4 regions of the Micromonospora sp. NPDC048905 genome follow, and region 1 is predicted to be linked to each of the others. Evidence: riboswitches for the same ligand, from Rfam matches in the RefSeq annotation. Region 1 holds a riboswitch; each other region holds the start of a gene.
The links. A riboswitch is a leader RNA that binds a small molecule or an ion and turns the genes downstream of it on or off. The one in region 1 is predicted to bind cobalamin.
Positions count from the first base shown of each region.

Region 1 (7,061 bases):
CGAGCACGTCGCGATCCTGAAGGCCCTGGTGGCCCGGGACCCCGAGCGTGCCCGGATCCGGATGGCCAACCACCTGATCGGGGTGGAGGAATCGCTGTACGGGCAACCCGCCGACGGTGACGCCAACGTCGAGCCGGCGCGGTTCTGAGCAACCACCTCGGCGTACGACGGCGCGCCGCGCACCCGCCCGGGGCCCGGCGGCTCCGGGGCGCGCCCTCGATCATGTGATCGCGCGCGCCCCGGCCGACGAGGTCAGCGGTCGTCCCGCTCTCCGCCGGTGCTTCCGGTCATCGCCGCGACCAGGTCGTCGGTGGTGACCTCGTCCGCGCGCAGCCGGGCCGCCCGCCGGCCGAGCCGCAGCACCTCGACCCGGTCGGCGATCTCGAGCACCTGCGGCATGTTGTGGCTCACCAACACCACCGACATGCCGGCGTCCCGAGCCCGCCGGACGACGTCGAGCACCCGCCCGGTCTGGACGACACCGAGCGCCGCGGTCGGCTCGTCGAGGATGACCACGTTCGTCGCCCAGATGATCGCGCGCGCCACCGCGACGCACTGTCGCTGCCCACCGGACAACATCGCGATCGGGGTGGTGACCCGGGGGATCCGCACGCCCAGTTCGTCGAGGGCCGCGGCAGCGCCCTGCCGCATGGCGCGCTTGTCGAGCAGCCCCAGCCGGCCGAGCGGTCCGGAGCGCAGGATCTCCCGACCGAGGTACAGGTTGGCGGCCACGCTGAGATCGTCGGCGACGGCCAGGTCCTGGTAGACGGTCTCCACCCCCGCACGTCGGGCGTCGACGGGCGTGGAGAACTGGACGGGACGGCCATCCACCCGGATCTCGCCCTCGTCGGGCGGGTGCACACCGGACAGTGTCTTGATCAGCGTGCTCTTTCCGGCGCCGTTGTCGCCGATCAGCGCGACGACCTCACCCCGGTGGACCGTGAAGTCGGCGCCGCGCAACGCCTCGACGTGCCCGAACCGCTTGACGATGCCACGGGCTTCGAGGACCGGTGGCTGCTCGGCGGTCGGTTGCGTGTCGCTGGCGGCGGTAGCCGTCGGGGTCGCGCCCATCACTGCACCGGCGGGTTGGCGCAGCTGGGCTCGAGCACCGCCTTGATCTCCGCGGAGTCGATGTTCTCCTTGGTGACGAACGTGACGCCGGTGTCGGCCGACGCCAGCGGCGCCTTGTCCCGCAGGTGCTTGACCATCTTGTCGACGCCGAAGTAGCCCATCTTGAACGGGTTCTGCACGACCAACGCCGAGATCTGGCCGCTGCGCACCCCGGCGATCTCGTCCGGGGCGGCGTCCCAGCCGATGATGACCACCTTGCCGGACTTGCCGGCCGCCTGGATGGCCTGCGCGGCACCGAGCACGCTCGGCTCGTTGGCCGCGAAGATGCCGGCGAGGTTGGGGTTGGCGGTGAGAATGTTCTCGGTGACGCGTCGTGCCTCGTTGACGTCGCTGCGGCTGGGCTGCTGGCCGACCAGCTTGAGGTTGGGATACTGGGCGAGGCCGGCCTTGAAGCCGTCCACCCGCTCGGTGTTGGTCTGCGATCCCGGCTGGAACTCGACGAGCGCCACCTGGTGGTTGCCGGGGCCGAGTTCGGTGGCGAGCAGCTTCGCCGCCTCGGTGGCCGACGCGCGGTTGTCGGTGGCGAACAGCGGCACGTTCGACGGCTGCGGGCTGGTGCCAGAGTCGATCATCGCGACCGGGATGTTCGCGGCGAGCGCCTTGTCGGTCGCGGGCGCCAGCGCGCTGGAGTCCGTCGCCGCGTACACGATGCCGTCGACCTTCTTGGTGACGAAGTTCTGGATCAGGTTGACCTGGCCCTCGACGTCGGTTTCGGCGGTCACCCCGTCCCACTGGACGGTGACGTCCCCCGCGCGCTGCGCGGCGCACTCCGCGCCCGCCTTCACGGTGTTCCAGTAGTCGGCACCGACGGCCTTCGGCACGACGGCGAGCTTCAACGGCCCGCTCGCGTCCTTCGTCGCGCCGTCGCCGCCGTCGCGAACCTCGACCCCGCCGCAGGCGCTGAGCAGAGCGGTCGCCGCGGCCGCGGCCAGAACCGCTCGTACACCCAGGATCGACCGTCGCGTCCGCCGGCTGGTGGTGGTGTGCGCCATGGTGTGTGTCCTTCCTCGTTCGGAGCCTCGGAATGGCATGTCAACCCCGTGATTCCAGCCGCCGGCGGCGGTACTGGTCGAAGTAGACGGCGGCCCAGATGATCAGGCCGACGATCACCTGCTGGTAGTGGATGCTGATGTCGAGCAGGACAGCGCCGTTGCGCACCAGCGCGATGAGGAACGCGCCGATGATGGTCCCGACGATCCGGCCCTGGCCACCGAACAGGCTGGCGCCGCCGATGACCGCGGCGGCGATGACGTCGAGCTCCAGGGAGATCCCGTAGTTCGGCTGGCCGGAGTTGACCCGGGACGCGGCGATCATGCCGCCCAGCCCGACCAGGACGCCCGCCAGCACGTACACGCCGGTCAGGTGACGCCCCACCCGGATGCCCGAGCGGCGGGCCGCCTCCAGATTGGAGCCCATCGCGTAGGTGTACTGGCCGAAGCGGGTCTGGGAGAGCAGGAAGGCGACCCCCACCGCGACCAGGACGGTGATCACCACGGCGAACGGAATGCCGAGGATCTCCCCGTTACCGAGCAGCTGGAAGGATCGGGGCAGGCCGTAGACGCCGACCGCACCGGTGATGATGAAGACGAGGCCGCGGCCCACGGACATCGTGCCCAGCGTCGCGATGAACGGCGGGATCCGGGCCACGGTCACCAGCAGCCCGTTCAGCAGGCCGGCCAGCGCGCCGACGCCGATCGCGACCACCGTCGCCGCCCAGAGCGAGAAGCCGAGGTCGCGGACGACCATCGCTCCCACGACGCCGGCGAGCGCGGCGACCGATCCGACGGACAGGTCGATGCCCTTCGTGATGATGACCATCGTCTGCGCCGTGGCGATGATGGCGATCACCGCGGTCTGCGCTCCGATGTTGAAGAGGTTGTCCGCGGTGAGGAAGTAGGGACTGGCGACGGTCAGCGCGACGAACAGGACGACGAGCGCGGTCGCGGCGGTCAGCTCGGAGACGGCGTGGGAGATCCGTTCGCGGAACCAGTCGCTGAGTTCGCCGCGCCGCGTGCCGACGGATGCCTCGACGGTACTCATCGTCGGATCTGACCTCCCCAAGCGTGGCGTCGGCGCGCGACGGGGGATTCCCCGGCGAGCCGGCAACCTCTGAGCCACCGCGCCTCCTCGGCGGGGTGCGCGGGCTCGTGCCCGCACACCCGTCGAGATAGGTCGGATGTTTCCCTCGATCAGGCGTTACCTTGCCACGCATTGACTCATGTTGCCAAGGTCTTACGGGCATGTTGTCGGGGTGACCCGGCACAGGCCCGGCATACGTCTGATCAAACTGGCACAACCTGCGGCTCAGCGACAGGCCCGGCCCGAGGTGCGGCCCGTCAGTCGGCGAGCCGCGGCGGCGTCACGCCGGGTCCAGCCGGTACGCCCGACGGGCCGTCCGCCCCCAGATCGCCGCCCGCTCGTCGTCGCCCAGCGGGTCCAGCAGTTCGGTGAGGGCCTCGACCCAGCGCGCGTACGAGGAGGCGAGCAGGCACACCGGCCAGTCCGAGCCGAACATCAGCCGGTCCGGGCCGAATGCGTCGAGCGCGTGCTCGACGGCGGGCCGGAGGTCGGCCGTCGTCCACGAGGGACCGTCCACCTCGGTCACCAGACCGGAGAGCTTCGCCGTCGTGTTGGGCTCGGCGGCGAGCGCCCGCAGGTCGCGCGGCCAGTCGCCGAGGCCGGCGTGCCCGAGCGAGGGCTTGCCGAGGTGGTCCAGGACGAACCGCATCTCGGGCAGGTCGCGGACGAGCCGGGTGGCCGCCGGCAACTGGTGGTCGCGTACCAGCAGATCGAAGGCCAGGCCGGCGGCGCCCACCGCGGCGATGCCCCGCCGGATGTCCGGGCGGTCGAGGTACGCCGGGTCGGGCTCGGACTGGACGAGGTCGCGAATACTCACCAGTCGCTCTCCGCCGCGCGCTGACCGGAGCCGGTTGAGGCGATCGCCGACGTTGTCGGCAGCGAGGTCGACCCAGCCGACGACCCCGGCGATGAGGGGATCGTCAGCCGCGATGCCCAGCAGCTCGGGCGTCTCCGTCCGGACCGCGATGGACTGCACCACGACGGTCTGGGTGACTCCGGCGGCTCGGGCCACCGGAGCGAGATCGAGCGGGGTGAAGTCGTGGTCGATCGCGGCCATGGTGTGCGGATCGATCCAGGGCTGCGGGTGCCGGGCCCGGACCCACAGATGGTGGTGCGCGTCGACGATGCCCTGGCCCGACGCGGCCTCGGTGCTCGTCATCGGACATGTCCTGGCGTGCTCACGTGCTCTCCCCCACCCCGCCCAGTCATTGGTCTGACGTCCGGCTCGACTCGTTGTTACGGAACCGATCCGGCAGTTTGACCATGTTAGCGGTAACAGCACGCCGACGGGGTCGCCGAGCGGATGCTTTGGCGCAACCAAGCATCATATCTTTAGAATTCAAGCTTGTCGATACCGCAGCTCGTTGCGAGTTACTGGGCCGCCCAGGTCCCGGGTTGACCACCTGCGGCGACACCGATACCGTCGACCCACTATCTGCGGAGACGCGAGGGAAGCCGGTGTGATTCCGGCGCGGTCGCGCCACTGTAAGCGGTCCCGCCTCAACGGGGCCGCGAGCCAGGACGCTCGGTCGTCCGCAGCCTTGCGATGGGGACGCGTCATCCCTGGGGAGGTTCGTGATCTTATGTCTACTTCCACGTCCAGCCAGCCGTTGGTCCGTCCCGCTGGCGATTCCCGTCTGTTGTGGACGGTGCTGGCCACCGTCGTGATGCTCAGCCTGCTGGCCTACCTCGTCGCCTTCGATCAGGGAGCAGTCTCGCGCAGCGGGATGTACCTGCACGAGCTGATGCACGACGGCCGGCACCTGCTGGGTGTCCCGTGCCACTGACGTCCACCACCGCTCCTCCGTTCGTCACCGTCCTCGTCCGCGGCCTGCTCGCCGGCCTGATCGCCGGCCTGCTCGCCGGGGCGTTCGCCTACGTCGCCGGCGAACCGCGCGTCGAGGCGGCCATCGCGATCGAGGAGGCGGCGACGCACGCCGAGCCCGCGGCCGGCGGGCACGACCACCAGGACGCCCTGGTCAGCCGCACCGGTCAGCGCGGAGGCCTGTTCCTGGCCACCGGCCTGTTCGGCGCCGCGATGGGCGGCCTGCTGGCCACCGCGTACGTCCTGCTGTCCCGCCGGCGACGGACCTACGACGACGGCCGCTCCGGACTGCTGCTGGCCGGCGCGGCGCTGCTCGGCGCGGTGATCGTGCCGTTCGTGAAATATCCGGCGAATCCGCCGGCCGTCGGCGACCCGGCCACCATCAACCAGCGCACCGTCACCTACCTGCTGATGGTGGTGCTCGGTCTGGTGGCGGTGTGGGCCGGCTCCCTCGGTTATCGCGCGGTCGGCAGCACGGCGCCGCTGTGGCAGCGCGCGGCCGCGGCCGCTGGCGGGTTCCTGCTGGTCGCCGTGGTGTCCTACGTGGTGATGCCCTCCTTCCAGGAGGTCCCGGCGGACTTCCCGGCGGCCCTGCTGTGGGACTTCCGGCTGGCCTCGCTCGGCACGCAGGTGGTGCTGTGGACCGGGATCGGCCTGGTGTTCGCGGCCCTGATGCACCACGAGCTGCGTCGCCGGACCGCCACGGCGCTGCCGAGCAGGTGACCGCCACCAGCCTCCGGCTGGTCGCCCACGGTCACACCGTCGCCCTGCGTCGGGCCCGCTTCGGTGGGCCCGACGACGGCCTGGACGAGGGCGGCCTGCGTGCCGTCCGCGCCCTGGCCGACGCCGGCCAGGACCGGCGCGGGCACCTGAGTGCCGGCGACGCCTGCCTGTCGAGTCCGGCGGCGGCGGCCACCCAGACCGCCGACGCCCTCGGCCTGCACCCCACCATCGAACCGGCGTTGGCCGACTGTGACTACGGCGACTGGACCGGGCGGGCATTCGAGGAGATCGCCGTCGAGCAGCCGCAGGCACTGCACGAGTGGCTGGCCGCACCGGACTGCGCGCCGCACGGCGGCGAGTCCGTCGCCGCGGTACGGGACCGGGTCGGTCACTGGCTGGACGGGCAACGGAGCATCGGTCGGCGGATCACCGCGATCACCCACCCGCTGGTGATCCGGGTCGCGGTCGTGCACGCCCTCGACCTGCCGTTGGCGACCTACCGGCAGGTGGACGTGGAGCCGCTGGCGATCGTCCGGCTCACCGGTCGGGGGGCACGCTGGCAGCTCCGACTGGGCGCGCCGCGCGCCCACTCCCCGGCATGACCCACTCGCGTCAGCGGAAGTCGGGGCATCCACGGTGTCTCGATGCCCCGACTCCCGTCACACCGAGCCGATCAATGTCCGAACGCCGACGGCCGCGCCGTGCGCCGTGCCGCGCCGTGCGCCGTGCCGCGCCGTGCGCCGTGCCGCGCCGTGCGCCGTGCCGCGCCGTGCGCCGTGCCGCGCCGTGCGCCGTGGAGCGCTGTGATCAACTCGGTCTTCAGAAAGTCGCGGTGTCCGGGTTGGCGCGACACACCGAGGCTCAGAAAGCCGAGTCGATCACGGCGGGGCGAGACCGATCAGGGACCACCGATACTTCCGGCCTCCCTTCCGGATCATTCCGGGTGGCAACGCATCCGCCGGAATGATCCATTGTGGCTACGCACGACGTGCCCCGGCCGTTACCGCCCGATGAACATGGGATCGATCCCGAACGCTGTCGTTGACCGGTTCCGGAGCATTTCCGGAACTTGTTGACGCATCGGAAATCCCGCTGTAATACTCCGATCCATCGAGGTCAATGCAATCGGCTTCACGACGAATGCGGCTTGGCCTCCCCACTCACCCACACCTGACCGGACCGTGCCGCCCGCGTTCCGGGCGCGTCCGGCCGGCGAGAAGGGGCATCAGATGAGCAAGGTCTCCCCCAGCACGGCCCCGCGGTCGAGGCGGTTGCGCGCGGCACTGGCCGCCCTCACCACCGC
Region 1 covers NZ_JBEZFV010000002.1:69,848-76,908, forward strand. Annotated here, with positions in the region: gene AB0C01_RS05270 (FadR/GntR family transcriptional regulator) at 1-148, shown strand, start outside; gene AB0C01_RS05275 (ATP-binding cassette domain-containing protein) at 253-1,071, opposite strand; gene AB0C01_RS05280 (ABC transporter substrate-binding protein) at 1,071-2,123, opposite strand; gene AB0C01_RS05285 (ABC transporter permease) at 2,164-3,171, opposite strand; gene AB0C01_RS05290 (amidohydrolase family protein) at 3,491-4,369, opposite strand; cobalamin riboswitch at 4,609-4,759, shown strand; gene AB0C01_RS05295 (CbtB domain-containing protein) at 4,794-4,997, shown strand; gene AB0C01_RS05300 (CbtA family protein) at 4,988-5,758, shown strand; gene AB0C01_RS05305 (histidine phosphatase family protein) at 5,755-6,360, shown strand; gene AB0C01_RS05310 (polysaccharide deacetylase family protein) at 6,988-7,061, shown strand, end outside.

Region 2 (7,061 bases), on a different contig from region 1:
GTGGCGGCACGGTCCTGGTGACGTCTCCGGTTGGCGGGGTCATCCGAGCACCTGCTCGCCGATCCAGCCGTCCGGCGTACACCCGGGTGGGATGGCGAAGACGGCAGAGCCGATCGGGGTGGTCCATTCGTTGAGCAGGTCCCGGTCGGCCAGTCGGCGTTGGATGGGCAGGTACTGCCGGGCGATGTCGGCCTGGTACGAGGTGAAGATCAACCCGCTGTCGGCGTGGCCCTCGGCGGTCGGCACGCCGTCGTAGTTGTAGGGCCGGCGCAGGATCTTCAGCCGGTCGTCGGTTTCTCGGGCCCGGGTGAGGTGGGAGAAGTCGGGGATGACGGTGAGCCCGTCGGGGCCGGTGGCGGCGAAGTCGGGCTCGTCGTGCTCGGCGGTGCCGGTGAGGGGCGCGCCGGTGTCGAGCCGCCGCCCGATGGCGAGTTCGCGGTCGGTGCGGCCGAGCAGGTCCCAGGTCTCCATGTTCATGCTGATGCGCCGTACCACAAGGGTGGTGCTGTCGCGAAGCCACGCCGGGCCGTCCGGCACCCACAGTGCGGTGTCCAGCGGGGTGCCCGGCCGGGGGTTGGCTGTGCCGTCGAGCTGGCCGAACAGGTTGCGCTGCGTGTGGCCGCCCGTTTCGACTCCGGGGCTGCGCCGGAAGCCCTGCTGGACCCAGCGGACGACGGCGAAGGGCCGGCTGTCCTTGATCAGGACTCGTTGGGCGTGGGCGACGGTGACCGCGTCGTCCGCGCAGATCTGCACCAGCAGGTCGCCGCCGGACCAGGCCGGCTGGAGTCGATCGACGCGGAACGAGGGCAGGTCGGTGACCGAGGCCGGCCGCCGGTCGTCGACACCGGCGGCCCGGTACAGGCCGGGCCCGAAGCCGAACGTCACCGTCAGCCGCGCCGGCAGAAGCCCGAGTTCGGCCTCGGTGTCGGCAAGCGCGGGTTGGCCCTGGGTGAGCCGGGCGGCGTCGTCGGTGAGCAGCCGCAGCATCCGCCCCAGCGCGGCCCGGTCGGTGCCGGGTCGCAGGGTGAACGCGACGAATGCCGCGTGCGCCTGCGGTTCGGTGGCGACCCCGGCCTGCCGGGCGCCGTGAAACGGCTCGACCAGGCCGCCCACGCTCGCCGCCAGCGTCGTGTCGGCGATGGTCGCCGGCGGTGGTCCGGTCTGCCCGGCACGGGTCACGGCGATCGCGGTCCCGCCGGCCACGGCACCGCCGACGGCGAGAGCCCCGCCGGTGAGCAGGCCACGCCTGCTCACCGGCCGGACGGGTGACGTCTCGGTCACGACGCCGGGCTCATGCTCATCCCCGGCGTAGCGCTCGTGCCGGGCATGGGCTCGCCGTGCCCGGGGGCGTAGCTCTCCTGCGCGCCGGTGAACGGCTTGGCCACCGCGCGGAACTGCTGGGTCCGGCCGTCGGCGAAGGTCAGGGTGACTGTCAGCTCGTCTCCGGCCTGGACCGGCTTGGTGAGGTCCATCAGCATCAGGTGATCGCCACCGGGCTCCAACGCGTGCGTGCCCTTGGACTTGATCACGATGCCGCCCTGCTTCTGCCGCATGACCATCTTGCCGTCCTTCATGGCCATCTCGTGCAGCTCCATGGGCGACACCTCGGTCGTGGCGCTGGTCAGCGTGACATCGCTGTCACCGTCGTTGACCAGGGTCCCGAAGGCCGCCGTCATCCCCTTGTCGGCCGCCTTGACCCACGGGTCACGAATGCCGAGCACACCGGCGTCCGGGTTGGCCGAGACCGACGCGGACGGCGCGGGCGGCGCTGCCGACGGAGAGTCGGACGAGCCGCAACCCGCGGCGCCCACCGCCAGGATGGCGGCGGCGAGGACGGTGGCCAAGTGGCGTGAACCGAACGGGTTGGTGCTGCGCATGTGTTCTTCCTCCGATGATCGCTGCTGGCTGGATGGTCGGCCGCAGCGGGGAGAAAGTTCCGGCTCAGGGCACGTTGATCGTGAACTCGGCGGTGTGCACCTTGCCGGCGACCTGGAAGTCGAAGAACGCCCGGTACCGGCCCGAACTCGGGGCGGTCAGCCAGAACTTGACCGACCCGTCGACCAGCTCCGGCTCGGGGTGGACGTGCACGTACCCGAGGTCGCCCTCGCGGACGACGACCAGGTGCCCGTACGCGCCCAGGTACGGCTCCAACTGCACGGGCACGGTCGGGTCGGCGCTGACCTTGAAGTGCATCGGCGCCGTCACCCCCACCGTCGGGGTTCCGGTCATCGACACCGCGTACGGCCCGGCCTTCGCCTGGGCCTGCACCGGTGGCAACGCGGTCGGGGTGTGCGCGCCGGGCACGGTGTGGTCGACGCCCAGCACGAGCGGAATCTGCGTGTCGTTGGGCGCGGTGACGGAGAAGTCGGCGTAGACGCGGTAGCCGCCGGGCCGGGCCAGTGTCAGGGGGACGCTCCAGGTGCCGTCGGCCGCCATCGTCGGGTGCAGGTGCTGGTAGCCGGACAGGTCACGGCCGACCACGATCAGGTGCAACGGCTTGTCGTGGACGACCGCGAAGCGGGTCGCCGGTTGCCGGTCGGTCCCGACGATGCGGAACCGGTAGTCCGCGCGTACCCCGGGCGGTTGGGACCGCTCCAGTGGTTGCAGGGTGTAGCCGCCGGCGCTGACCGTCGTCCCGGTCGCCAGCGTCTCGCCCGTCGCGCCGTCACCGCGATGCGTGTGCGGCCCGGTGCCCGCCGGGTGTTGGTGCCCGTCGTTCGCGGCGCCCTCCTGGCCCGGGGCGGGCGGACCGCCCGCGGGCTGCCGGGCGCTGCGGTCCGCCGGGTTCCCGTCGCCGGTCCCGATGCGGGCCAGACCGAACCCGGCCAGCAGAGCGATCACCAGCCCGCCGACGAGCAGCGCAAGGTGGGTGTTGCTCAGCCGGGATCCGGGCGCTGCGGCGGCGAGATCCGTGTCGGGCCGTGCTCCGGGCTCGACCGTGGGCTCGCCGTCCGTACCGGCGACGGTTTGATCGGTCGGCGTCGGATCGACCGCGACGCCCGTGCGGGCCGTGACGACCGCGTTGCCCTTGCGTGCCGCCGGCACGGTGGTGGGCCGCCGCTTGTCGCCCGGAGCCGGCGCGACGACGGTCCTGCGACCGTCGGCCTTGCCACCGCCGATGGTCTTGCCGCCGGTGGCCGGGCCAGTGCCGGCCTTGTTCGTGGGACGGGCACCGCCGCCGCGTCGACCGGAGGTCGCCGGCGAGGTGCGGCCCCGGCCGGTGGGTCTGCGGGTGGAAGCCGATCGGCGACGCCAGAAGATGTACGCGGCCACCGCCCCGGCCGCCGCGACCACCACCGCCCAGCCGGCCAAGGCCACCGTTCCGAAGCCGCTCTCCTCGGTGGACTCGGTCGACGGAGCCGCCGCAGCCGGCGGGTTGGACGGATCGTCCGCGGTGGTCGGCACCGCCGAGGCCTGCCCGGACGTGTTGTGCTGCTCGGTGGCGGCCACCAGCGCCGGGTCCGGTTGGGTCGACGGCGGGCTCCACCCCTTCGGCGCCGCGGCCACCCGCCCGTCGTAGCGGAAGGTCAGGGTGCCCCGCACGGTGTCGCCGTCCGAGGCGACCGACAGGTAGCTCACCGAATACTGGCCCTTGGCGGGCAGGTGGGCGACGGTCACCACCGCGGGGAACCCCGTCGTGTACTCCCGTGGCTCGAACTGCCCGTTGACCAGGAAGTACTCCCGTACCGGCTTCTCCAGCGGCTTCGGCTCCCCCTGCGACCAGCCGTCGTCGACCCGGGTGCCGTCCGGGGCGGTGACCGTGAAGAACGCGTTGGCGGCGGCCTTCTCGGTGAAGTAGAGCCGCACCGCCGTGAAGGGCTCGCGCACGGTGGAGCCGCCCGCCGGTGTGGACTCGGCGAGGGTCCCGTGAGCCGCGGCGGGTTGGGCGGACGCGAGCAGGGCGACCGCCGAGGCGAGGAGGAACGCGAGGAGGCCCGAGATCACCCGCCCGCAAGTCTGGGGGAGACGACGCATCTGGATATCCTCACCCTCGCGAGACTTTTTTCAAGAGGTGGCGATCTTCTTCCTCCGACGACAAAAGTTGACGACGAGGTCGCGGGCCGTCGCAGCGGGACGCCCCGGGTGGACACATTCCCTGGCCAGCTATGCTGCCGACGGCGCTGGTTCGCCCCGTCGTGACCGGCTGGGCGTCGCAAGAGGGAACCCGGTGGAAATCCGGGGCTGCCCCGCAGCGGTGAGTGGGAACGACCGCCGTCATCAGCACTGGGCCCATCGGCCTGGGAAGCGACGGCCAGTAGGGGACCGGCGCGACCGGTCAGGCCCGCGAGTCCGAAGACCTGCCGGCGCCGCGTACACAACCGTGTGCGCTGCCGGCGGCCTCGCGGGTGGGCTGAGCGGGTGACGGGCCGTGCGTGTGGCGCACGGCCAGGTCCTCGTCAGCGCGTGTCCGCGACCCGGCGGTGTGGTTTCCCGAGGGACGGACTACCGCTGTGCACGACACCACCACGATCGCCGGCCGAGCGCCGTCGGCGTCGCACCTGACCCTGTCGCAGATCATGGACCAGCACCACACCAACCTGATGGGTACGGTGCACGGCGGCCGGATCCTCAACCTCATCGACTCCGTCGCCGGTGTGGTCGCCGCCCGGCACTCCGACGGGCCGGCGGTGACCGCTGCCATCGACGAGACGGCGTTCCTCCGCGCGGTGCGGGTCGGTGACGTCGTACACGTCGATGCCCGGATCACCTGGGCCGGCCGCAGCTCGATGGAGGTCGCCGTCAAGGTGACCGCCGACCGGTGGGACCGGGCGGTGCCGCCCACCGACGTGGCCACCGCCCACCTGGTCATGGTCGCCATCGACGACGACGGTCAGCCTCGTACGGTGCCGCCGCTGCTGCCGGAGACCGACGGGGACCGGCGACGGTACCGGGAGGCGGAGATCCGCCGGGAGCACCGGCTGGCGCTGCGACGCGCGTTGCTCGACGGCGCCGACGACGCCTGACGCGCCCGTTGTGACGGTGGCCGGTCCGAGAACCCGCCCCACCGCCGATCCGGTCGGATAGCGTCCACGAGAGGCCCCGATCACGGAGAGTGTGGATGGCGATGCGCGCTGCGGTGCTGCGGGAGTTCGACGTTCCGCTGACGATCGAGGAGATCGACCAACCCAGCCCCGAGCGCGGGCAGGCGCTGGTGCGGATCGTCGCCAGCGGGGTCAACCCGCTCGACACGAAGATCCAGGCGGGAAAGGCCGCGCACGCACGCATCCAGCTCCCCGCGGTGCTCGGCCTGGACCTCGCCGGCGTCGTCGCGGCGGTCGGTGCGGAGGTGACCGACCTCGCGCCGGGAGACGAGGTGTACGGGCTGTGCGGGGGCGTGGGCGACCTCCAGGGTTCGCTTGCCGAGTACGCCGCCGTGGACACCCGACTCCTGGCCCGCAAGCCGAACACCCTCTCCATGCGGGAGGCCGCCGCGTTACCCCTGGCGGCGATCACCTCCTGGGAGGGGCTTGTCGACCGGGCCGGGGTCCGGGCCGGCCAGAAGGTGCTGGTGCACGGCGGCGCCGGTGGCGTCGGTTACGTGAGCGTCCAACTCGCCCAGGCGCGCGGCGCCGCGGCGTACGCCACGGGCGGGCCGGCGAGCATGTCTCTGATCGAGAGCCTGGGCGCGGTAGCGATCGACTACACCTCGACAAGCGTCGAGGAGTACGTGCAGAGGTACACCGACGGTGCCGGGTTCGACATCATCGCCGACAACGTGGGCGGCGCGACCCTCGACGCGTCGTTCGCGGCGGTGCGCACCTATCACGGCCACGTGGTCAGCGCGTTGGGCTGGGGGTCGCACTCGCTCGCCCCGCTGTCGTTCCGGGGAGCGACCTATTCCGGGGTGTTCACTCTGCTGCCGCTGCTGACCGGGCAGGGCCGCGAACACCAGGGCGACATTCTGCGCGAGGTCGCGGCGCTGGCCGACGCCGGCATGTTGCGCCCGCGACTGGATCCACGCACGTTCACGCTCGACACGGTCACGGACGCCCACCGCCTGGTCGCCAGCGGCACCGCGAACGGCAAGGTTGTCGTGGACGTCGCCGGTTGAGATGCGGGGACCGTCCCTCCGATCTGCAGGGCGCGTCGCGCCGCTGCGGGCCGCCCTTTGACCCTGGAGCTTCTGCGTCGCATTGCTGCCGCGCCCTGGCGTCTCGTAGGCGTCAAGGCGCTCGTGACGACGGATTCGGTGGTGGCAGCCGGATACCCTGCTCGATAACCGACCGGGGAGAGCCAATGGGCCTGTCAAGCCGTGAGTGTCCGGACTGCAGACGACGGGTCAAAGAGCCGTTTCAAGAGACAATCACCGGCCGCAAGGTCTGCCCTGACTGCGCCAACGCCCTCTTCATGGGCTCTGCTGCCGGCGCAATCACGGGGAATGTCGGCTCCGGGTACGGCGTCTGGGCCATGCTCATGCGCAAGATCCGGCGTTCGTCTGAGTGACGACCAGGACGACTCTGTCCGGACGTCCATGAACTCCGGTGGACTTTGAGGCAGCTCAATCGGTGCTTCCTGCGGAACGAAGGTGTCAAGCTTCGCCAGCGATGCGCCGTCGAAGTTGGTGCACCGCAACTCACTTGACTGGTGCGATCCGCCCGCGATTTGGTGGCGCCGTGAGCAAACTGTGGACCGCCCCCGAGAAAGACCCCAGGACCTTCGGTCAGCCCGTCGGCGAGAAGGCGACCTACCGGGAGTACCTCGGCAACTACCGCCTGACCATAGAGATGAAGTGCGACGGACTGGACGCCGAGCAGCTCGGCCGACGCTCGGTACCGCCCAGCACCCTGAGCTTGCTCGGCCTGGTCCGCCATCTGGCGCAGATGGAGAACCAGTGGTTCCAGCGTGTGCTGCAGGGGCGTACCGACGCACCGTGCCTTTACCAGCACGAGGACGACCCGGATTGGGACTTCGGGGGCGCAGTCCCCGACCCAGCGGTGGTGAAGGACGCCTTTGCCACCTGGAAGGCCGAGATCGCCAGGGCGGACGAATGGCTCGACGCCCTCGACGAGGCCGACCTGGGCCGCGAGGTGCTGGTCGACGGTGGCAGCCACGCCACGCGC
Region 2 covers NZ_JBEZFV010000004.1:283,491-290,551, reverse strand. Annotated here, with positions in the region: gene AB0C01_RS12690 (copper resistance CopC family protein) at 1-43, opposite strand, end outside; gene AB0C01_RS12685 (Dyp-type peroxidase) at 40-1,281, opposite strand; gene AB0C01_RS12680 (copper chaperone PCu(A)C) at 1,278-1,877, opposite strand; gene AB0C01_RS12675 (copper resistance protein CopC) at 1,942-3,975, opposite strand; cobalamin riboswitch at 4,106-4,321, shown strand; gene AB0C01_RS12670 (acyl-CoA thioesterase) at 4,452-4,964, shown strand; gene AB0C01_RS12665 (zinc-dependent alcohol dehydrogenase family protein) at 5,060-6,052, shown strand; gene AB0C01_RS12660 (DinB family protein) at 6,615-7,061, shown strand, end outside.
Region 2: another riboswitch for cobalamin. It lies ahead of AB0C01_RS12670 (acyl-CoA thioesterase); the one in region 1 lies ahead of AB0C01_RS05295 (CbtB domain-containing protein).

Region 3 (7,061 bases), on a different contig from region 1:
GGCCAGGTCGGCGTCGCTGCGCCAGGTCCGGGCGTCGATCAGGGGCAGCAGGCCCGCGCCGTACGCCCCCGGCTTGGAACCGAAGATGCGGGCGGTGGCCCGCCGCTCGTCACCGTGCTCGGCGAGGTCCGCGGCGACGTGCGCCCGCAGGTAGTTGTCCTCGTCCGGCTCGTCCAGGGCGGCGACCCGCCGCACGGCATCGTCGAGCAGCGCCACCACGTGCGGGAACGCGTCGCGGAAGAACCCCGAGATGCGCACGGTCACGTCGACACGCGGCCGGCCCAGCTCGGCGGTCGGCACCACCTCGATGCCGGTGACCCGCCGCGACCGGTCGTCCCACACCGGCCGGCAGCCCAGCAGCGCGAGCACCTCGGCGATGTCGTCGCCCTGGGTGCGCATCGCGCTGGTGCCCCACACGGTCAGACCCACCGAGCGGGGGTACGACCCGGTGTCGGCGAGGTGCCGGGCCAGCAGCGAGTCGGCGAGGGCCACCCCGACGTCCCAGGCGTTGCGGCTGGGAATGGCCTTGGGGTCGACGGAGTAGAAGTTGCGGCCGGTGGGCAGCACGTTGACCAGGCCCCGGGTGGGTGAACCGGACGGGCCGGGCGGCACGAACCGGCCGTCGAGCGCGCCGAGAGTATTGGTCAGCTCGTCGGTGGTCCGGTCCAGCCGGGGCACCAGCTCGGTGGCGGCGAAGTGCAGCACAGCGGCGACGTCCGGGATCGACTGGCCGGTCACCTCGACAACCACCGCGTCGACGGCCTCGGCGTCCCAGCCGAGCGTCTCCATCCCGATAACCAACCGCCGGGCGAGGGCCTCGATCAGGTCGACCGCGTCGGCGGCGGTGCCGGCCGGCCCGTCCACCACGTCGGTCAGCGCCGTGGGCACCGCCAGTCGTTCGCCCGGTGCCGCGAGCAGCTCCTGCTCGTCGAGGGAGTACGCGACGGCGAGCGCCTGCCGCAGGCCGGGCAGGGAGCGGGCGCCACCCCAGATCTGCGGGGCGCGCAGCACCGCGAGGACCAGGTTGACCCGGGGCTCACCGGTGGGCGCGTCGGCGAGGATGTGCAGCCCGTCGCGGATCTGCACGTCCTTGATCTCGCAGAGGTACCCGTCGAGGTGCAGCACGAACTCGTCGAAGTCATCCGCGTCGGGCATCGCCTCGGCGTGCAGGTCGTGGTGCAGCTCCGCCGCGCGGACGAGGTCCCAGATCTGCGCCCGCACGGTGGGCACCTTCGCCGGGTCGAGGGCCTGCACGGTGGCGTACTCGTCGAGCAGTTGCTCCAGTTTGGCCAGGTCGCCGTAGGTTTCGGCGCGGGCCATCGGCGGCACCAGGTGGTCGATGACCACGGCGTGCGCGCGACGTTTGGCCTGGGTGCCCTCGCCGGGGTCGTTGACGATGAACGGGTAGACCAGCGGCAGGTCACCGAGGACCGCGTCGGGGGCGCAGTCGGCGGCCAGGCCGAGGCGCTTGCCGGGCAGCCACTCCAGGGTGCCGTGCTTGCCCAGGTGCACCACGGCGTCCGCGCCGAAGCCGCCGTCGGCGACCGGGGCGGCCAGCCAGCGGTACGCGGCCAGGTAGTGGTGACTCGGCGGCAGGTCCGGGTCGTGGTAGATGGCGATCGGGTTCTCCCCGAAGCCGCGCGGCGGTTGGATCAGCAGCACCACGTTGCCGAAGCGCAGCCCGGCGAGCACGATGTCCCCGCCCTCGGTGTAGAGCTGGCCGGGCGGCTCACCCCAGTGTTCCCGCATCCGTTCCCGCAGCTCGGACGGCACCTGGTCGAACCACCGCCGGTAGGTCTGCCCCGGGATCCGGGCCTCGGCGGCGGCCAACTGCTCCGGGGTGAGCCACTCCACGTCGTGACCACCGGCGGCGATCAGCGCGTGGATCAGAGCGTCGCCGTCGTCGGGCACCGGCGCGTCGCCCAGGTGGTAGCCGGCCTCGGCGAACGCGGCGAGCAGTCGGACCGCCGAGACCGGGGTGTCCAGCCCGACGGCGTTGCCGACCCGGGAGTGCTTGGTGGGGTACGAGCTGAGCACCACGGCGACCCGCTTGTCGGCGTTGGGGACGTACCGCAGCCGGGCGTGGCGCACGGCGATCCCGGCGACCCGGGCGGCCCGGTCGGCGTCGGCCGCGTAGACCGAGAGGCCGTCGGCGTCGATCTGCTTGAACGAGAACGGCACGCTGACGATCCGGCCGTCGAACTCGGGGATGGCCACCTGCATCGCCGCGTCCAACGGGGACAGCCCCGCGTCGCTGCCGGCCCACTGCTCGCGGGTGCTGGTCAGGCAGAGCGCCTGGATGATCGGCACGTCCAGGGCGGCCAGGGCGCCGACGTCCCAGGCGTCCTCGTCGCCGCCCCCGGAGGCGTCCGCGGCGACCGCGCCACCGGCGGCCAGCACGGTGACCAGCAGCGCGTCGCAGCGGGCGAACAGCCCGAGCGGTCCCGCGCCGGTGGTCAGCCCTCGCAGCGAGCCGCAGAAGATCGGCAACGGGTTGCCGCCGGCGTTGTGGACCGCGTCCGCGAGGACGTCGACGAATTCGGTGTTGCCGGCGAGGGCGTGCGCCCGGTAGAAGACGATCCCCACGGTGGGCCGCAGCGGGTCGGTCGGGTGTTCGCCGTGCACGCCGTACGCGGGGGTGGGCGCGGGCGGGGCGAACCCCTCGCCGGTGAGCAGCACCGTGTCGGAGAGGAACCGGGCGAGCTGCCCCAGGTTGTCCGGCCCACCCTCGACGAGGTACGCCAACGCCTGGGTGACGACCCCGGACGGCACTGTGGAGATGGCCATCAGCTCCGCGTCGGGCAGCGCCTCGCCGCCGAGCACGACCGTCGGCACACCGGTGGCGAGCACCGCGGCGAGGCCGTCCGGCCACGCCTGCCGACCGCCGAGCAGGCGTACGACGACGAGGTCGACCCCGTCGAGCAGGGCGGGCACCTCGTCGGCGGCGACCCGCGCGGGGTTGGCGAGCCGGTAGTCGGCGCCGCTGGCGCGGGCGGCCAGCAGGTCGGTGTCGGCGGTGGAGAGCAGCAGGATGCGCACGGCGGGCTCCGGAGAGTGACGCCCTGGCCGCTACGGAGGCGACCTGGACGAAGCGGGTGGGTGCGGCGTCAGCCGGTACGACGGCTCGGCCGGGCTCAGCGACGCGGACGTCGGGGCCGGTCAGCGCCGGACGCCCAGGTCAGCGGTACCGGAAGCCAGCGGTCTGGCGCACGCCGCGACGGCCGGGCCGGGACGTGCGGGGCCGGCCGGTTGTGGGCGCGGTGCAGTGCCCGCCAAACGGCTCATGACGATGATCGTCAATGGATGAGACGCTGTGCGTCATCGGGTCCTCCTCGGGTGTCCACGCCCTGGGGTACATCCCGACGGCCGAAGTATCCTGGCTTCCGGATCGACGCTCTCCCCCGGCCTTCCAACCGCAGACACACGGTCGTGACTCACGAGGGGGGATCGCTCCCCGGTGACAGTGGCGGGACCGCGTCGGAATCGCACCGACTTCCTTCACTGCCGTCAGGCCGCGAATGCTGCCACACCCCTCCGCCGCCGGTCAACGCCGGCCCTGGCACCGCCCGGCCGCGCTCATCACATTGACCTGGGAAAATATAGGTGCGCGGGGTTGCCCGACGCACAAGACGGCGAGCTGGTTGGCCGGTGGCGGAGGGAACCGAGTGTCGGTATGACTCCCGTTGTAGCTGATGCCGTAGACGATTCAGCACCGACGCGGTCCGCCCTGGATTACTCGTGCGCCTCGCGGCGTGGCCGGCGGGTCAGCGACAGCCAGCCGAGAAAACGGACGTGCATTCTGGCAAGGTCGGGGCGACCGCCGATGCTGTACAAGTCGTGGATTGCCTCGTTCATGCAAGAAGTCAGGTAGAGGGCGAGCGGCAGCGAGTGGCCATAGAACTCGGCGACGAGATCGAGTTGGGCTCGGGAGCACGGCCACGCGGCGGCACAGTTGCGGCACAGCCAGGCGGGTCGCATGGCAGGTGCGGATGGGACCGAAGACTCACACCACGACCCTGCTCACCGCAACCGCCGCCATCCATCACAGTGGGTGATCCCTCGGCGGATAACTTCCATCCACCCTCCGGATGTCGTCCCGGCACCGCCATCAGATCGCTGGATATGCTGACCCTCATCCCCGGTGCGGGAAGGGAGCCGCGCGTGAGCGTTCGAACTGAAGCTCCTCGGCGCCGGCACGCGCCTCCGTTGCCTGTTCCTCGATCCAGCCGGCTGAGGCGATCAGGCGGCAGGAGCGTGAGGACGACTATCCGGACGGACACCTCAGCGCGCTCACCGAACTCAACATCCAGAACCTGGCCCGCCGCATTCGTGACCGGCTCCCCGCAGGTGTCCGAGACCACCTGGCCATCGGCGTCTACGACGAGTCCATTCGCGCCAACGTGCTTCTGATCGATGACCGACTCTGCGTCGTCCAGCACTACCTACCGCGGATGCGGGGCGTCGACTGCCCGACGATGGTCATCGAACGCGACACGAGTCCCTCCGGCCTCTACCCGATATTCGACGAGATGTTCACCTCACTCTGGGAGCGCAGCCGCCAGCTATGACTGACCACGCCCGCCTCCTCCCCCTCGCACAGGAGGCCGTCGACCTGGCACACGACCTGATGCGGACGCTCCAGCCCGGCGCGCTGACCTTCAAGGGTGACCGTGACATGGCGTCCGAGGTGGACTACGCCATCGAGCGAGCGGTCCGCGAGCATCTGGCCGCCACGGCGCCGGACATCGGTTTCCTCGGCGAGGAGTATGGCGGCAGCGGCGACACCGGCGCACTGACCTGGGCACTCGACCCCGTCGACGGCACCGTCAACTTCGTCCACGGCTCACCCCTGTGCGCGATCTCCCTCGGCCTCCTGCACGGCACAGACGCCGTCCTCGGCGTCATCGACCTGCCGTTCCTCGGCACCCGCTACCACGCCGTTCAGGGGCACGGCGCCTATGCCGACAACCGACGCATCTGCGCCAGCCAGGTCACCGATCTCCGGGACGCCGTCGTCGCCATCGGCGACTACGCGGTCGGTGCCGACGCCAGCCGGAAGAACGCCGAGAGACTCGCCATCACCGAGCAGCTCACCCGGCACGTCCAACGGATCCGCATGCACGGTTCGGCCGCGATCGACCTCGCCTGGTTGGCGCAGGGCAGGATCGACGCGTTCATCATGCTCAACAACAAGCCCTGGGACACCGTCGCGGGCGTCGTGATCGCCCGAGAGGCCGGTGCGCTCGTCGTCGACGTCGACGGCACGCCCCACAGCGCACACGCTGTCGCCACGATCGGCGGCAACGATCTGCTCCTACCGCCCGTCCTCACGCTCGTTCAGCGATCACTCGCATGTGCGGAAGGCATGACTGGTCTTCCGCCTCACCCAGCGGATCCCCATTGATCACCTGCCGGTGATCACGCCACCGCTCACACGACGAGAGTGCACGGGCAACAACGGCTCCAACGTCGGGACACCACCTGGTCGCAGTCCCGCCTTGTCGATCATGGGGTTGTGGTGGGCGACAAAGCAGCCTTTCGTGGCCAAACTAGGCACCACACCTCCATGATCGACCCCGATATCGGGTCGCTCGGCAGCATGATTCGTGGACGTTTCGCCTCAGCGGGCGTGGCGTTCCGGGTGGGCGCGGCTCCAGGTCCGCATCCGTTCCGGGTAGCCGGTGCGGCCCGCCTCGTACAGCGGCACCGCGTGCTTGCGGGCGATGGACCCGGCCGCGCGGGGGGTGCCGGTACGGCGGCGGATCCACTCCCCGTCGTGGGCGATCGCCACCACCGTGGTGTCCGTCGCGGTGGTCTCCGGCTCCAGGTAGAACTCCACCCCGCGCCGGCTCGTGACGAACGCCTCCAGCGCGGCGAGGTCGTCCCGGGTCGCCTCCCGGTCCAGCTTCGTCGGGGTCGCCTCGGCGCCCCGTGACCGGCGACTGAACCAGCTCATGCCCCACCCCTTCCCTCGACGCCCCTCCAGTGCAGCACCGAATCCTGGCAATACGCTGCACGCCGGGTGGGAGACAGCTGATCCGACGGGGGTGGAACCCGCCACGCGTGGGCGGTGTCATGAGTGTGACCCGAACGGAGGTTCCCCTGGACGACGAGGCGCTCGTCACCCGCGCTCGCTCCGGTGACCTGGAGGCGTACGACCTCCTGGTCGCCCGGCACACCGCGTCCGCGTACCGGACGGCGTCGCTGCTCGGGGCGGGCTCGGACTCCGAGGACGTCATCCAGGAGGCGTTCGTGAAGGCGTACCGCAAGTTGTCCCGTTATCGGGGCGAGTCGTCCTTCCGGTCCTGGTTGCTCGCGATCGTCGCCAACGAGACCCGCAACCTGCACCGGTCGCGCGGCCGCCGCGACGGCCTCGTCCTGCGTGCCGCGGCGGCGGATCCGACGGCGGAGATCGCCGAGGACGGCGCGGTGGGCGCGGTCCTCGCCGGGGAGCGCCGCGCCGCGCTGGTGCGGGCCCTGCGGCAACTGCCGGTACGCGACCGCGAGGTGATCGTCTGCCGGTTCTTCCTCGACCTCAGCGAGGAGGAGACGGTGGCGGCACTGGGTTGGCCCCGGGGCACGGTGAAGTCGCGCACGTCCCGGGCCCTGGCGAAGCTTCGCGGCCTGCTCGACCGGGAGGAGGTCCGGCATGGGTGACCTCGAACGGGAACTGCGGGACCTGTCCGCCTGGCTGGAGACGCCCGAGCCGCCCGACGTGCGCGCCCAGGTCCGCGGACGGCTGCACCGGCCGGTGCGGCGGTGGCGTCCGCTCGCCGCGGCGGCGCTGGCCGCCCTGCTGCTGGTGGCGGTGTTGCCGCCGACGCGTGCCGCCGTCGCCGACGCGGTGACCGGGCTGCTGCGCTTCGCCGGCGTCAGCATCGCCGTCGCGCCCACGCCGACGGTGCCCAGCGGCGTCGCGTCGCCGTTGCCCGGGCAGCGGGTCGTGGGCCTGGACGAGGCACAACGGAGGGTACGGTTCCCGATCCGTCTGCCGGCGAAGCTGGGTCCGCCCGAGCGGGTGCTGGTCGCCGACCCCGACCCCGCGGGCACCTGCCGGGTCG
Region 3 covers NZ_JBEZFV010000011.1:163,045-170,105, reverse strand. Annotated here, with positions in the region: gene cobN (cobaltochelatase subunit CobN) at 1-3,039, opposite strand, end outside; cobalamin riboswitch at 3,370-3,499, opposite strand; gene AB0C01_RS26135 (DUF5919 domain-containing protein) at 4,221-4,568, shown strand; gene AB0C01_RS26130 (inositol monophosphatase family protein) at 4,565-5,404, shown strand; gene AB0C01_RS26125 (hypothetical protein) at 5,621-5,956, opposite strand; gene AB0C01_RS26120 (RNA polymerase sigma factor) at 6,076-6,657, shown strand; gene AB0C01_RS26115 (hypothetical protein) at 6,650-7,061, shown strand, end outside.
Region 3: another riboswitch for cobalamin. It lies ahead of cobN (cobaltochelatase subunit CobN); the one in region 1 lies ahead of AB0C01_RS05295 (CbtB domain-containing protein).

Region 4 (7,061 bases), on a different contig from region 1:
GCGTGACAACTAGCCGTTCACGGAGCAAGGCAGGCGCGGGGCTGAAGATCGAACGGGTGTGGACGACCGAGGGGGTCCACCCGTACGACGACGTGGCGTGGGAGCGCCGCGACGTCGTGATGACGAACTGGCGGGACGGCTCGATCAACTTCGAGCAGCGGGGGGTCGAGTTCCCGCAGTCGTGGAGCGTCAACGCGGCGAACATCGTGACCACCAAGTACTTCCGGGGCGCGGTGGGGACCCCGGAGCGGGAGTGGTCGCTCAAGCAGCTGATCGACCGGGTGGTCACCACCTACCGCACCGCCGGTGAGGAGTACGGCTACTTCGCCAGCCCGGCGGACGCCGAGATCTTCGACCACGAGCTGACCTGGATGCTGCTGCACCAGGTGTTCAGCTTCAACTCGCCGGTCTGGTTCAACGTCGGCACGCCGTCGCCGCAGCAGGTCAGCGCCTGCTTCATCCTGGCCGTCGACGACTCGATGGACTCGATCCTCGACTGGTACAAGGAGGAGGGGCTGATCTTCAAGGGCGGCTCCGGCTCCGGGGTCAACCTGTCGCGGATCCGCTCGTCGCGTGAGCTGCTCTCCTCCGGCGGCACCGCCTCCGGCCCGGTCAGCTTCATGCGCGGCGCGGACGCCTCCGCCGGCACCATCAAGTCCGGCGGTGCGACCCGCCGCGCGGCCAAGATGGTCATCATCGACGTGGACCACCCGGACATCGAGGAGTTCGTGGTCACGAAGGCGCGCGAGGAGCACAAGATCCGCGCCCTGCGCGACGCCGGGTTCGACATGGACCTCGGCGGCTCCGACATCGTCAGCGTGCAGTACCAGAACGCCAACAACTCGGTCCGGGTCTCCGACGAGTTCATGTCGGCGGTCGAGAACGAGAAGGGCTTCGACCTGCGTGGCCGGCTGGACGGCTCGGTGATCGACACCGTCGACGCCAAGAAGCTGTTCCGCACCATCTCCCAGGCCGCCTGGGAGTGCGCCGACCCGGGCCTGCAGTACGACGACACGATCAACGACTGGCACACCTGCCCGGAGACCGGGCGGATCACCGCGTCGAACCCGTGCTCGGAATACCTGCACCTGGACAACTCCTCGTGCAACCTGGCCTCGCTCAACCTGATGAAGTTCCTCCGCGCCGACGGTGGCTTCGAGGTGGAGAAGTTCGTCAAGTCCGTCGAGTTCGTCATCACCGCGATGGACATCTCGATCTGCTTCGCGGACTTCCCGACCGAGAAGATCGGTGAGACCTCCCGCGCCTACCGGCAGCTCGGCATCGGCTACGCCAACCTCGGCGCCCTGCTGATGGCCACCGGCCTGCCGTACGACTCGGAGCAGGGCCGCTCGGTCGCCGCGTCGATCACGTCCCTGATGACCGGCACCGCGTACCGCCGCTCCGCCGAGCTGGCCGGCGTCGTCGGCCCGTACGACGGCTACGCCCGCAACGCCGAGCCGCACAAGCGGGTCATGCGCAAGCACGCCGCCGCCAACGACGAGATCAAGCCGACCAGCCCGGTGGCCACCGCGATCGTCCGCGAGGCGACCAAACAGTGGACCCAGGGCAACAAGATCGGCGACAAGTTCGGCTGGCGCAACGCCCAGGCCAGCGTCCTCGCCCCGACGGGCACGATCGGCTTCATGATGGACTGCGACACGACCGGCGTGGAGCCGGACCTGGCGCTTGTCAAGTTCAAGAAGCTGGTCGGCGGCGGCTCGATGCAGATCGTCAACCAGACGGTGCCGCGCGCCCTGCGCAGCCTCGGTTACCCCGAGGAGCAGGTCGAGGCGATCGTCGAGCACATCGCCGACCACGGCCACGTGGTGGACGCCCCGGGCCTCAAGCCGGAGCACTACCCGGTCTTCGACTGCGCCATGGGCGAGCGGACGATCGCCCCGATGGGTCACGTGCGGATGATGGCGGCCATCCAGCCGTTCGTCTCCGGCGCCATCTCCAAGACGGTCAACATGCCGGAGGCGGCCACCGTCGAGGACGTCGAGAAGATCTACTTCGAGGGCTGGAAGCTCGGCCTCAAGGCGCTGGCGATCTACCGGGACAACTGCAAGGTCGGTCAGCCGCTCTCGGTGGCCAAGTCCAACAAGGCCACCGAGCCGGCCGCCGTCGAGGCCGCGCCGGCCGCCGTGGAGAAGGTCATCGAGTACCGGCCGGTGCGTAAGCGCCTGCCGAAGAAGCGCCCGTCCGAGACGGTCAGCTTCTCCGTCGGTGGCGCCGAGGGCTACCTCACCGCGTCGTCCTACCCGGACGACGGCCTCGGCGAGGTCTTCCTGAAGATGTCCAAGCAGGGCTCGACCCTGGCCGGCGTGATGGACGCCTTCTCGGTGGCCATCAGCATCGGCCTGCAGTACGGCGTGCCGCTGGAGACGTTCGTCAGCAAGTTCACCAACATGCGCTTCGAGCCGGCCGGCATGACCGACGACCCGGACGTGCGGATGGCCGCCTCGGTGATGGACTACATCTTCCGTCGCCTGGCGCTGGACTTCCTGCCCTACGAGCGCCGCGCCGAGCTGGGCATCTTCACCGCCTCGGAGCGGGCCGCCCAGTTGCGGGCCGAGGCCGACGCGGAGGCCGCCGCCGTCACCGGCGCGGAGCTCACCGCGATGGCGTCCTCGGCTCCGGTGGAGGCCCCGGCCAAGTCGGAGGCCGTCGCCCAGCCGGCCCAGGAGATGGCCGACGTGGCCGCCGCCAAGCCGGCTCCGAGCGTGGGTTCCAGCACCGAACTGCTGGAGGCCGTGATCGGCAAGGCCGCCGACGCGCCGCTCTGCTTCACCTGCGGTACGAAGATGCGCCCCGCCGGTAGCTGCTACGTCTGCGAGGGCTGCGGCTCCACCAGCGGCTGTAGCTGACACGTCAGCGACGAGCCCCGGGCGTTCGCGCGCCCGGGGCTCGTTTGTGTGCGGGTCACTCGGACCAGCGATCCTGGTGGATCACCGACGACAGCGGACGTCGCTGACGCCAGCCGTGCCGCTCCAGGTCCGGCGTCTCCTCCAGATGGGTGACCGGGCCGAGGCAGAGCCACGCCACCGGGCGGACGGTGGCCGGGATGCCGAGCAGGTCGCGCAGGAACGGCTCCCGGTAGAACGAGACCCAGCCGACCCCGAGCTGCTCGGCGGTTGCGGCCAGCCACAGGTTCTGGATCGCCAGACAGACCGAGTAGAGGCCGGCGTCGGCGATCGCGTGACGGCCGAGTACGGCCGGCCCACCCCGCTCCGGGTCGTACGTGACCACGACCGACAACGTCGACTCTCGTACACCGTCGATCTTTATCCGGGCGAAGCGTTCCGCCGCCGGACCGTCGAGAGTGGCCGCGAAGGTGTCCCGCTCCCGCTCCACGTGTCGGTGGAACTCCTGCCGCAGCTCAGGATCGCGGACCAGGATGAAGTCCCAGGGCTGGGAGAGACCGACGCTCGGCGCGGCGTGCGCCGCTGTGAGGATCCGATCCAACGTCTCCGCGGGGATCGGCGCCCCGGTGAACTGGGCACGTACGTCCCGACGGCGGTGGATGGTCTCGTAGAGTCCGTTGTTCAAGGCAGGCTCCCGCTGCGCTCGCGCCCCTGACGGGGCGATGACGCGAGGCCGGTCTTCGGACTCCCGGATCTCCGCTGGTCACCCGCCTTCCCAGCCCCTCAGGGCCAGTGGCTGCGTCTGGTACGCGTGGGTGGCAGCTCCCCGGTCACCGCGGCGGGCCCGTGCCGGACTCACACCGGCTTCCCGATTCTCCCCACTCGCGCGGGGCACCTCGCAACGTTTGTGCCACCGCGCAGCATAGCGGCCGCCCCTGCCTACGGGGTGGCGGTCCGTCGCCCGGTCGCATGTCCGGCCGGTCGACGGCCGCTACCCGCGCCGTCTGCCTCAGGCGGAAAGTTCCGCCCGGATCAGCGCGGCCAGCTCGGCGGGCTGAGAAAGGAACGGCGAGTGCGAGGAGTTCATGCGCAACACCCGCTCGGCCCGCTTGGCCATGAGCTCCTGCGCGAAGGGCGGAAGAGCGTTGTCGGCCGCACAAATGAGGTAGGTGCTGGGAATGGTGCGCCACGCGGCCTCGGTCAGCGGCTGCTGCGTCGAGGCCCAGGACTGAAGCCCGAGTCGTGCAACGGCCTGTTCCGCGATTTCCGGATCGACGTCGCTGTAGAAGACCTCTCGGGGCTGCGACGGTTCGATGTGACCCCTGCCCTTCAGGTCCGTCCGCTCGTGAACCTCCCACCACGGCGGAGCAACGCCGCCGGCGGTGGAGAAGAGCGAATCGCCGACATCCGGCTGGAAAGCGGCGAGATAAACGATTCGGCGTACGTTGTCCGCGGCAGCGAGCGCCTCCGTGACTGGTGCGCCACCGTAGGAGTGGGCGACGACCACGACCGGTCCGTCGATGGCGGCGACGGCGGCTTTGACCACGGCAGCGTCGTCGTAGAGGTCACCGAGGGCAGCGGGGTCGTTGCCGCTACTGGGTAGCGCGACGGTGTGGATGTCGATATCCGGAAACTGCTCGATGAGCGACTGCCAGACCCAGGGCCCGTGCCAGGCACCGTGCACGAGAAGAAGCGACGGAATGCTGTTCAAGATGATGTTCCTGCCCGCATGTATTCAAATGATCGGATCTGGAGTTCGTCGTCGACCACGCCGTCGTGCATCACCGGAGCGCCCCATCTCGACCGAGGACAGCGGAAATATATGCCGCTACTTTTGGGTAGCAAGGCGCGGATGACTATGAGCCGAGCCACAAGCCCGATCGGCGGCGGTGTGCTCGTGATCAACAACACGTTGCCTGGCTCGGGCCGAATCCAAGCTCATTCCCGTATTGCTTGCTGAGCGCCGCTGGATAGCAAACTCGCGCCCGTGGCGGTGCGGTTGTCCGCAATTCCCCCGACGCACCTGCCGGGCTACTCGCTCGCGCGCTCGGCCGCGCGTACCGCGTTGCGGAACAGCATCGCGACGGTGGTCGGACCGACGCCGCCCACCCGGGGCGTGATGGCGCCGGCGACCTCGGCGCACGCTTCGTCCACGTCCGGTAGGAGGCGCCGTCCTTCGTAGCGGACGCCGGCGCCGATGACGACGGCGCCGGGCTTGACGTGCTCGGGCCGAACGATCCGGGGTACGCCCGCGGCGGCGACGAGGATGTCGGCGCGGCGGGTGTAGCGGTCCCAGTCGGGCACGCCGGTGTGGACGACGGTGACGGCGGCGTTGGCGGTCGGACGCTTCTGGGCGAGCAGCATCGCCAGGGGGCGGCCAAGGGTGGCGCCGCGACCGAGGATGACGACCTCACGACCGGCGACGGGGATCTCGTGGTACGCCAGGAGGGCTTCGATGCCGGCGGGGGTGCACGGCAGCGGGCCGGGCAGGCCGACGGCGAGACGCCCCATGTTCAGCGGGTGCATGCCGTCGACGTCCTTGTCCGGGTCGATCGTCAGCAGCGCCGCGTCGTAGTCCAGATGCCCCGGCACGGGGTACTGCACGAGCAGTCCGTGCACGGCGGGATCGCTGTTGAAGCGGGCAATGGCCTGGTGCAGTTCGGCCTGGGTGGCGGTGGCGGGCAGATGCACGTGCGGGGAGGCGAACCCGAGCGCGGCGGCCTGGCGCTGCTTGATGGCGATGTAGCCGGCGCTGGCGTCGTCGTCGCCGACGAGGATGGTGGCGAGGCTCGGTGTGATCCCGCGGCTGCGGAGTGCTGCGGCAGCGGCGGCGGTCTCGGCCAGGACGGCTTCGGCGACGGGTGCGCCCGGCAGGAGCCGAGCCGTGCCAGACGGGGTGTGGTGCTGCGCGGATCCACTGGTCGTGGTCATGACGGATTCTCCACGCAGGCGCCCAGGCGGTCGACGCCCGCGAGAGGCTCCCCGATGGTTTCACCATCCCCGTGCCGCCAGTCGCCGGTGCTTCGATCATGCCGCATCAACGGGGCGACTGCCCAGCTGACCGGCCCGTGCCGCCTCGGGCGGGGGGTTTGGTAACACCAGCGGTCCGGCTTACGAAGAAGAGGTGTGAGTGACGAGAGGGGACAGCCTGTGCGTGAGCCCAGCGAAGCGGGAGGTGACATCTCCGGCATCGGGGCCGATCCGGTGGCCTTCGAGGTCTTCTACCGGCGGCACCTGGAGGCGGTGGGCCGGTTCGTGGCGCGGCGGGTCGACGACCCGCACCTCGCCGCCGACCTGACCGCCGACGTGTTCCTGGCGGTGATCGAGTCCGCGGACGGCTACCGGCCGGACCGGGGGAGCCAGGTCGGTTGGCTGTACGGGGTGGCCCGCAACGTCATCGGCGACGAACGGCGTCGGGCGGCCCAACGGCTGCGGGTGACCGGCCGACTGGCCGGACGACGGGACCTCGGCCCCGATGACATCGCCCGCATCGAGGAGCGGATCGACGCCGAGTCGGCGGCCCGCCACACCTGTCGGGCGCTGAGCGAGCTGCCCGAGGGCACCCGAACGCTTGTCGAACTCGTCGCCGTGGACGGCCTCAGTGTCGCGGAGGCGGCGACCGTGGTCGGGATGTCCCCGGTCGCTGCCCGGGTCCGCCTGCACCGTGCCCGTCGCGTCGTCCAGGCCGTGCTCGCCCGCCCGGCCACCACCCTCGCCTGAGCAGACGGAGCTGACGCCATGAACAAGATCGAACAGTCGACCGAGGGTTTCGAGGAACAGCTCCTCAGAGATCTGAGCGCCCACGTCGCCCGGCGGGCCGAGGTGGCTTCGGCGACCCGTGCCGCCGGCTTCCGTACCCGGTTCCCGCGCGGTTGGCGCCTGGCCGGAGCGTTCGGGCTGGCCGTCGTCCTGACCGCCGGTGCGCTGGCGGTCCAGGCCATGGGGGTGGGCGACAAGCCGCCGCCCACGGCAACCGCGTCGGAGATCTTCCGGATGGCGGCCGACGCCGCCCGGCAGCAGCCCGAGCTGACCGCCCGACCCGATCAGTACGTCTTCACGGAATCCCTCGCGAGGGTCAGGGACATGCCGGCCAGCGGCCCGTACCGGACCATCCGGAACCAGCTGTGGCAGTCGGCCGGCGGAGTCGCGTACTCGCAGGGACGCTATCGACCGGAGACCGATCCGAACGGGTGGAGC
Region 4 covers NZ_JBEZFV010000001.1:901,266-908,326, reverse strand. Annotated here, with positions in the region: gene AB0C01_RS04315 (vitamin B12-dependent ribonucleotide reductase) at 1-2,867, shown strand, start outside; gene bluB (5,6-dimethylbenzimidazole synthase) at 2,923-3,549, opposite strand; cobalamin riboswitch at 3,578-3,778, opposite strand; gene AB0C01_RS04305 (alpha/beta hydrolase) at 3,874-4,575, opposite strand; gene AB0C01_RS04300 (bifunctional 5,10-methylenetetrahydrofolate dehydrogenase/5,10-methenyltetrahydrofolate cyclohydrolase) at 4,896-5,795, opposite strand; gene AB0C01_RS04295 (sigma-70 family RNA polymerase sigma factor) at 6,015-6,584, shown strand; gene AB0C01_RS04290 (CU044_5270 family protein) at 6,603-7,061, shown strand, end outside.
Region 4: another riboswitch for cobalamin. It lies ahead of bluB (5,6-dimethylbenzimidazole synthase); the one in region 1 lies ahead of AB0C01_RS05295 (CbtB domain-containing protein).